DNA from 2 places in the Acuticoccus sp. I52.16.1 genome. Region 1 is predicted to be linked to the other one. Evidence: riboswitches for the same ligand, from Rfam matches in the RefSeq annotation. Region 1 holds a riboswitch; the other holds the start of a gene.
What was found. Region 1 has a riboswitch for glycine ahead of gcvT (glycine cleavage system aminomethyltransferase GcvT). Riboswitches for the same ligand answer to the same signal wherever they lie in the genome.
Positions count from the first base shown of each region.

Region 2: linked by a shared signal. The riboswitch ahead of MRB58_RS09790 (D-amino acid dehydrogenase) and the one ahead of gcvT (glycine cleavage system aminomethyltransferase GcvT) in region 1 are both predicted to bind glycine.

Region 1 covers NZ_CP094828.1:160,229-164,615, reverse strand. The annotation lists gene MRB58_RS00750 (MaoC/PaaZ C-terminal domain-containing protein) at 208-1,065, shown strand; gene MRB58_RS00745 (nitronate monooxygenase family protein) at 1,157-2,158, shown strand; glycine riboswitch at 2,238-2,334, shown strand; glycine riboswitch at 2,336-2,431, shown strand; gene gcvT (glycine cleavage system aminomethyltransferase GcvT) at 2,486-3,607, shown strand; gene gcvH (glycine cleavage system protein GcvH) at 3,609-3,977, shown strand; gene MRB58_RS00730 (NUDIX hydrolase) at 3,974-4,387, shown strand, end outside.
Region 2 covers NZ_CP094828.1:2,172,484-2,176,870, forward strand. The annotation lists gene MRB58_RS09785 (metallophosphoesterase family protein) at 1-531, shown strand, start outside; gene MRB58_RS09790 (D-amino acid dehydrogenase) at 571-1,821, opposite strand; glycine riboswitch at 1,953-2,042, opposite strand; gene MRB58_RS09795 (hypothetical protein) at 2,381-2,758, shown strand; gene MRB58_RS09800 (pyrroloquinoline quinone-dependent dehydrogenase) at 2,758-4,387, shown strand, end outside.

The DNA of each region.
Region 1 (4,387 bases):
CACGGGTGGAAGCGGGTAACACAGCGATTGTCCTCCCTGTCCGGCGCGATATGGCCGAACGTTGATGTTGACCGAGGCTGCGGGCCTTCGTGGGGGGGCAAGCGCCCGCCGCGGCCCGTCATCCGGCCTAGCGGCGCCCGGCGAGACGCGCTAGCTAATCCCTCGATTAACACATCTCTTCCGTGATCGACCGGGACCTTCCAAACAATGCTCAATCCGGACGTGCTCATCGGCATCGACCTGCCTGAGGTGACGCAAGACCTCGACTGGCGCGACTGCATCATCTACGCGCTCGGCCTGGGCTACGGCGCCGACCCGATGGACGAGGCGGAACTGAAGTTCGTCGACGAGACCAAGCTCGTCGCCATGCCGGCGATGGCGAACGTCCTGGCGATGGCGCCGCACTGGATGAGCCGGCCCGGCACCAGCGTCGACTATTCCAAGATCGTCCACGGCGAGCAGTCCGTGCGCTTGGCGCGGCCGCTGCCGACCGAGGGGCGGGTGAGGGCCAAGACCACCGTGACTGACGTCGTCGACAAGGGCAGAGGCGGGCTCATCGTCACCGAGCGGACCATCGTCGACGCGGCGACGGGCGCGCCCTACGCCACGGTGCGTCAGTCGGCGTTCGCGCGCGGGCAAGGGGGCTTCGGCCGGGCGCAGACGACGGCGCCGCTCGCCGCGGCGCAGATGCCGGAGCGCGCGCCGGACCGCACGGTGACGATCGCCACGCAGCCGGGGCAGGCGCTGATCTACCGCCTGTCTGGCGACTACAACCCGCTCCACTCGGACCCCGCCAGCGCTCGCCGCTCCGGCTTCGACCGGCCCATCCTGCACGGCATGGCGACCTTCGGCATCGCCTGCCGCGCGCTGCTTCTGACCCTGTGCGACAACGACCCGGCGCGCGTGCGCGGACAGGACGGCCGCTTCTCCTCGCCGGTCTTCCCCGGCGAGGCGATCGCGGTCGATATGTGGGTCGTGGCGCCGGGGGTGGCGAACTACACCGCCCGGGTGCCGGCACGCGAGGTGACCGTCCTGACCAACGGGCGGTTCGAGTTCGACGCCTGAAGAGGGTGACCGCCGGATAAGTGCTACGGCACGGGTCTTGTCCCGGAGCCTGGAACGGTCGAGTATCGGGGAAAACAGGAGCGAGACGCCCGTGTCATTGCGCGAAACGATCAAGTCGCTGCGGATCCCCGTCGTGGGGTCGCCGCTCTTCATCATCTCCAATCCGGACCTCGTGCTGGCACAGTGCAAGGCCGGCATCATCGGCTCCTTCCCCGCGCTCAATGCGCGCGAGACGGACGGCGAGCCGATCATGCTGGAGGCCTGGCTGAAGCGCATCACCGAGGAGCTGGATCGCTACAACCAGGCCAATCCCGACCGGCCGGCGGCGCCCTTCGCGGTCAACCAGATCGTCCACCGCACCAACAAGCGCCTGGAGCGCGACATCGAGATCTGCGTGAAGTGGAAAGTGCCGGTGTGGATCACCTCGCTCGGTGCGCGGGTGGAGGTGAACGAGGCGGCGCACTCGGTCGGCGCCAGCGTGCTGCACGACGTCATCAACGACCGCTTCGCCAGGAAGGCGATCGAGAAGGGGGCGGACGGTCTCGTCGCCGTCGCCGCCGGCGCAGGCGGGCATGCCGGCACGCTCTCGCCGTTCGCGCTCGTCCAGGAGATCCGCCGGTGGTTCGACGGGCCGCTGGTGCTCTCGGGCGCGATCGCCCGCGGCGACGCCGTCTTGTCGGCCGAGGCAATGGGCGCGGACGCGGCCTACATCGGCTCGGCCTTCATTGCCACCGAAGAGGCCAACGCGGTCGAGGCCTACAAGGCGATGATCGTCGCCGGCGGGGCGGACGACATCGTCTATTCGGATCTCTTCACCGGCGTCTGGGGCAATTATCTGAAGCCGTCCGTGGCGGCCGCCGGGATGGATCCGGACAACCTGCCCACCAGCGATCCGTCGGCGATGAACTTCGGCTCCGGCTCGTCCAAGCCCAAGTCGTGGTCGCAGATCTGGGGTTCGGGGCAGGGGATCGGCGCGGTCGACGCGGTCCTGCCGGCCGCCGCGCTGGTCGACCGTCTGGCCCGTGAATACGCCGCCGCACGTCGCCGGTTGTTGGGCGCCGACACCGAAGCGGCCTCGCTCGCCGCGCAGTAGCGGCGGGCGTGCGTCACCACCTTGGTCGGGGGTGACAGGGGCGCTCACCTTGACTTTCGCGCCCGGGCAATCATTGTTGGCACAGCGCGCGGGAGAGACCGCAACCCGACGAACGGTTGCGGCGCCGAAGGAGCAACGGCCCGGAAACTCTCAGGCAAAAGGACCGCGCGTCAAAGACATTCTGGAAAGCGGCGGCGGCAGCCGTCCACCGAAGGAGTAGCCGTCTCGGCCGCGAGGCCCGGCGGGAAATCTCTCAGGTGCCATGACAGAAGGGCTCGAGAGTTCGGCAATCGCCGGGCGACCTTTGTCATGGGCTAGGAGAATGGTTTGGCCGAAGTTCCGACCGATGCGCTGAAGCACACCCCGCTGGTGGAGGTCCACAAGGCGGCCGGCGCCCGCATGGTCCCGTTCGCGGGTTACCTGATGCCGCTGCAATATAGCGGAATCATGGCCGAGCATACCGCCTGCCGCGAGGGTGCTGGCCTGTTCGACGTGTCCCACATGGGCCAGCTCCGCCTCGACGAGAGCGAGCCGGGCGCGGCCGCCGCGTGGCTGGAGCGCCTGACCCCGTCCAACATCACCGGGCTGAAGGAGGGAGCCGCGCGCTACAGCGTGCTCACCAACGAGGCCGGCGGCGTGGTCGACGATCTCATCATCACCAACATGGGCGACCACCTGCGCGTCGTCGTCAACGGCGCGCGGCGTGAGGCGGTCGCCACCCACTTCGCCGCCCACGCCGACGCCAAGGTCACCGTCACCCCGCTGGACCGCGCGCTGATCGCCATCCAGGGCCCCGCGGCGGAGGCGGCGCTGGCGCCGCACGTCGACGTCGACCTGTCCGCGCTCACCTTCATGACCGCCGCCTACGGCACCGCCTTCGGCGCCGACGCGATGATCTCGCGCTGCGGCTATACCGGCGAGGACGGGTTCGAGATCTCCGTGCCGAACGCGGTCGCCGCCACCGCCTGGACGACGCTTTGCGAGGACGCGCGCGTGGCGCCGGTCGGCCTCGGCGCGCGCGACACGCTGCGCCTGGAGGCGGGGCTGTGCCTCTACGGGCAGGACCTGTCGGAGGAGATCAGCCCGGTGGAGGCCGACCTCGGCTTCGTCATGCCCAAGCGGCGGCGCGAGGAGGGCGGCTTTCTCGGCCAAGAGCGCATCCTGGCCGAGCTGGCGGACGGACCGAACCGCAAGCGCGTGGGTCTTGCCGTCGGCGGCCGCGTGCCGGCTCGCGCGGGCGCCGTGCTGCAGCTCGACGGCCGGGACGTCGGCCTCGTCACCTCGGGCGGCGTCGGCCCCACCGTGGGCGCACCGATCGCCATGGGCTTCGTCGCCGGCCAGCACGCCGAAATCGGCACGGAGCTTGCCGCAATCGTGCGCGGGAAGTCGGTCCCGGTGACCGTCGCCCCGCTCCCCTTCGTGCCATCGCGAGCCAAACGAAAGACGTAAGATGAAGCGCTTCACCAAGGACCACGAGTGGATCGAAGACACCGACGGTGTCCTCACCGTGGGCATCTCCGACCACGCCCAGGAGCAACTCGGCGACATCACTTTCGTCGAGCTGCCCGACGTCGGCAAGACGCTGGCCAAGGGCGACGCCTTCGCCGTGGTCGAAAGCGTCAAGGCCGCGTCCGACGTCTACGCCCCGGTCGACGGCGAGGTCGTCGAGGTCAACGCCGCGCTCGACGAGAAGCCCGAGCTCGTCAACGAGGCACCGGAGTCGGACGGCTGGTTCGTGAAGTTCAAGGCCGAGGGCGTGGACCTCTCCGACCTCATGGATCAGGCCGGCTACGACGAGTATCTGAAGACGATATCGTGAGTTCACCCCGCCTCGCCGTCCGCGCGCTCGTCGTCGAGGAGGGCCGCCTCCTCCTCGTCAACGCGTATCCCGACGGGCAGAGCGACCTCTGGTGCGCCCCCGGCGGCGGCGTCGAGGCGGGGACCGACCTCACCACCAACCTGAGGCGCGAGGTCCACGAGGAGACCGGCCTCACCGTCGAGGTCGGCGGGCTCGCCCTCGTCAACGAGTTCCACAATCCGCAGACGGGCTTCCACCAGGTGGAGCTGTTCTTCCGTGCGCGGGTGACCGGCGGGAGCATCGACCCCGCCTGGCGCGATCCGGATGCGATCGTCACCGAGCGGCGCTTCTTCGCCCCGGACGAACTCGTCGGCGTGCGTTTCAAACCCGACAGTCTGCCGACGATCGCCTTCGGCGAGCCCCCGCTCGCC
Region 2 (4,387 bases), 2.0 Mb from region 1:
GTCGACGGCGGCGCCATCGCGCTGCGCGGCAACCACGAGGCCGCCATGCTCGGCTTCGTCAACGATCCGGTGAAGGGCGCCAACTGGCTGCAGTTCGGCGGGATTCAGACGCTCGCGTCCTACGGGCTGGCCGCACCGCGAAGGCCGGGACCGGAGGAGCTGACCGCGCTGGCGGCCGACCTCGCGGAGGCGATGGGGCCGCACGTCGCGCTCCTGCGCGACAAGCTCGTCAACTACCACACCTCCGGCGACGTCGTCTTCGTCCACGCCGATCTGGAGCCCGGGGTGGACCTGGAATTGCAGGACGAGGCGGTGATGTTGTGGGGCGATCCCGAGCATCCGGGCGCGACATGGCGGGCCGACAAGCTGGTGGTCCACGGCCACTACGCGGACGTGAAACCGATCGAGAGCGAGGGGCGCCTGTGCATCGACACCGGCGCCTTCTACACCAACAACCTCACCTGTGTGCGGCTGGACGGCGAGGTCGCTCTGTTCGGCAGCCTCGGTCCAGCGCCCGGCGCGGCGATGTAGGCCGGCCGGGCACGTCTCGCAGAACGAAGCGGCGCGGGATCAGGCGGCGAGCGCGAAGGCGGGCCGCACCACCGGGCGCTGCGGCGCCAGTTCGTCCTCCACACGGTCGGCGACCAGCTCGGCCGTGGCGGCGGACAGGGTCCAGCCCAGGTGGCCGTGGCCGGTGTTGTAGAAGACGCCGGCGTGCTTGCCACGGCCGACACGGGGCAGCATCGAGGGCATCATCGGCCGCAGGCCCGCCCACGGCACCGCATGCTCGGTGGAGAGCGCGGGGAAGTACTTCTCCGCCCACGCGACCAGCGGACGGATGCGGTCGGCGCGAATGTCGAGGTTGGCGCCGTTGAACTCGGCGGTGCCGGCGATGCGCAGGCGATCCTCGCCCAGGCGGCTCGACACGATCTTGGCGCGGTCGTCCAGCAGGCTCACCCAGGGCGCGGCGGCGCGGGACAGCTCGTCCTTCAGCTCCACCGTGATCGAGTAACCCTTCACCGGGTAGATATCGACCGTGTCGCCGAGCTGACGGGCGACGTCGCGGCTCTTGACGCCGGCGGCGACGACCACGCCGTCGAAGCGTTCCTCGATCCCGTCGGCGGCGATGCGCACGCCGCCCTCGACGGCGGCGACGGTGTCGACCGTGGTGCCCATGCGCAGGGTCGCGCCGCGGCGCACGCAGGCGCGGGCGAGGCCCATGGTGAACTTGTGGATGTCGCCCGACGCATCGCTCTCGGTGAAGAAGCCGCCGGCGAAATCGCCGCGCAGGGCCGGCTCGACGGCGCGGACCTCGGCCGGCGACAGCTCGCGCCGCTCGAGGCCGCCCTCGGCGAGGAGGCCGTTCACCTCACGGGCGTGCTGCATGTCCTTCATGGTGGAGTAGAAGTGCAGGATGCCGCGATGCTCGAGGTCGAAGTCGATGCCTTCGCGCTCGGCCATCTCGTAGAGGACGGCGCGGGCGGCGATGGCGAGGCGCACGGTCTCGACCGTGTTGGCACGATAGTTCGGGATGTTGGCGAGGAACTTGGCCATCCACTGCATCTTGTGGAGGGTAGGGCGCGGGTTGACCAGCAGCGGCGCATCGGCCTGCAGCATCCACTTCAGGCCCTTGAGGACCGTGCCCCACTGGGTCCACGTCTCGGCGTTGGAGGCGGAGAGCTGGCCGCCGTTGGCGAAGCTCGTCTCCATCGCGGCGTAGCGGTTGCGGTCGAAGACGGTGACCTCGAACCCGCGGTCGAGGAGGGCATAGGCGGTGGTCAAGCCGGTCACACCGGCGCCGATGATGGCGACATGGGTCATCGAGATAGCTCCACGCACGGGCGGCGTCTGCCGCGTTGCCCCCTCCGTGCTTGGAACCTGAGAGCTTCGCCCACCGGTGGCGGGCTTTCTCCTACGGTGGACCCGGTGTGCGGGCCGCTTTCCGGAGTGTTGAGACGACACCGGTCCTGGGACCTGAGAGTTTCCGGGGCGGTTGCTCCTTCGGCGAGGGGGCGGACCCCCTCTTCTCCCGGTGCCGTCTGAATACTGCTGAGGTAGGCCATTTCGGCGAATTTCGCAAGATCTCGCGCAACCGAAAACTTGACTTGCCGCAAATTTGCGCAACGCGCCCCGACGGGACAGGCCCGGCCTTTCCGTGGCGACGGCCCAGGCGCCGCATGGTCCGTGACGACGACGGCGGACCGGGGCGCAGCGCGGGCCGTGCCCCGGAATTTCGTCCTTGTAATTCATCTACGAGTGAACGATTGCGCGCCGACCGCGTTGGCCCGTTAGACCCACGGCGTCTCGGCCGCGGGGCCAGGACCTACCCCGACCCCCCAGCACCGACCGCCATCCCGATCCACGCACGAAGGGGTTCTCCGTGGCGCACGCATCCCAACCGCATTCTCCGCCGCACCGCGGCCACTGGGCGACGAGTATCCTCGCCGTCTTCGTCGCCTTGCTCGGCCTGCCGCTCGCCGGCCTCGGCGCCTGGCTCATCACGCTGGGCGGCAGCTGGTATTACGGCATCGCCGGGCTCGGCCTGATCATCGTCGCCATCCTCCTGGCGCAGCGCAGCATGGCCGCCATCTGGCTCTACCTGCTCGTCTGGGCCGGCACCGTCGCCTGGGCCTTCTGGGAGGTGGGGACCGACTGGTGGGCGCAGGTGCCGCGCCTGGTCGCACCGACGGTGCTCCTCGTCATCCTGCTTCTCTTCCTGCCGCTCCTCGGCCGCCGCACGCGCGAAGGTGCTCTGTGATGCACATTTCCATGTCCGCCCGGCTCGCCGCAACGCTGTTGGTGACGAGCGCCCTCACCGCCCCTGCCCTCGCGCAGGACACCACCGAGCCCGCCGCGACCGTGCAGCCGTCGACGCCGCAGTCCACCCCGGCTCAGACCGAGGCGGCGCCCCGCGATGCCGCGCCCGACGATGCCGCTGCCGCCCCGACCGAGGCCGCGCCGGTCGCCACCCAAACCACCGCGCGCGAGCCGCAGCCGCAGCCCGAAGCCGGCGCCGACTGGCCGTTCTGGGGCGGCGGGCCGAATGCGCAGCGCTACTCGCCGCTCGGACAGATCACGCCGGAGAACGTCGGCGATCTGGAGCGCGCCTGGGTGTTCCACACCGGCGACCTGCCGGAGGGCTCGGCGTCCGACAAATATTCGCCCGAGAACACGCCGGTGAAGGTCGGCGACGCCCTCTTGATGTGCTCGGCGAAGAACATCCTCATCTCGATCGACGCCGCCACCGGCGAAGAGAACTGGCGCTACGACCCCGAGGTGGCGAACGAGGCGATCCCCTATGGTGCCAGCTGCCGCGGCGTCGCCGTCTACACCGCGCCGGAGCTGCCGGAGGATGCGCCCTGCAAGACGCGCGTCGTCGAAGGCACGCTCGACGCCCGCCTGATCGCCGTCGACAGCGCGACCGGCGAGCTGTGCGCCGATTTCGGAGAGAACGGCCAGGTCGACCTGTGGGACGGCATTGGCGACAAGGTGCCCGGCTGGTACGCCGTGACCGCCCCGCCGGCCATCGTGCGCGGCATCGCCGTCACCGGCGCGCAGGTGAAGGACGGGCAGGCCGAGGACGCCCCGTCCGGCGTCATCCGCGGCTACGATGCGGTGACGGGCGAACTCGCCTGGGCCTGGGACCTCGCCGCGCCCGAGGAGATGAAGGACGGCCCGCCCGAGGGCGAGACCTACACCCGCGGCACGCCCAACATGTGGACCACCGCGACGGCGGACGAAGCGCTCGGGCTCGTATATCTGCCGCTCGGTAACTCGGCGGTCGACTACTGGGCCTCCAACCGCTCCGAAGCGGAGAACAAGTGGTCCACCTCGCTCGTCGCGATCGACGTGACCACCGGCGAGCCGGCGTGGTCCTTCCAGACCGTGCACAAGGACGTGTGGGACTACGACCTCGGCAGCCAGGTGACGCTGATCGACTACCCCGGCGAAGGTGGTGACACGGTGCCGGCGGTGATCCTGCCCTCCAAGCAGGGCGACATCTATATCCTGAACCGCGAGACGGGCGAGCCGCTGACCCCGGTCGGCGAGATCGCCGTGCCGTCCACCGGCGAGCTGGAGCCGGACACTCTGTCCCAGACGCAGCCGACATCCGAGTGGCACACGCTGCGCAAGGACCCGCTGGAAGAGAAGGACATGTGGGGCTTCTCGCCGATCGACCAGCTCTGGTGCCGGATCCAGTTCCGCCTGTCGAACTACGAGGGCTTCTACACCCCGCCCTCGGCCGACAAGCCGTGGATTCAGTACCCCGGCTACAATGGCGGCAACGACTGGGGCTCGATCGCCTTCGACCCGGAGAAGGGCCTCATCATCGCCAACTACAACGACGTGCCGAACCACAACCAGCTCGTCCCGCGGGCGGAGGCGG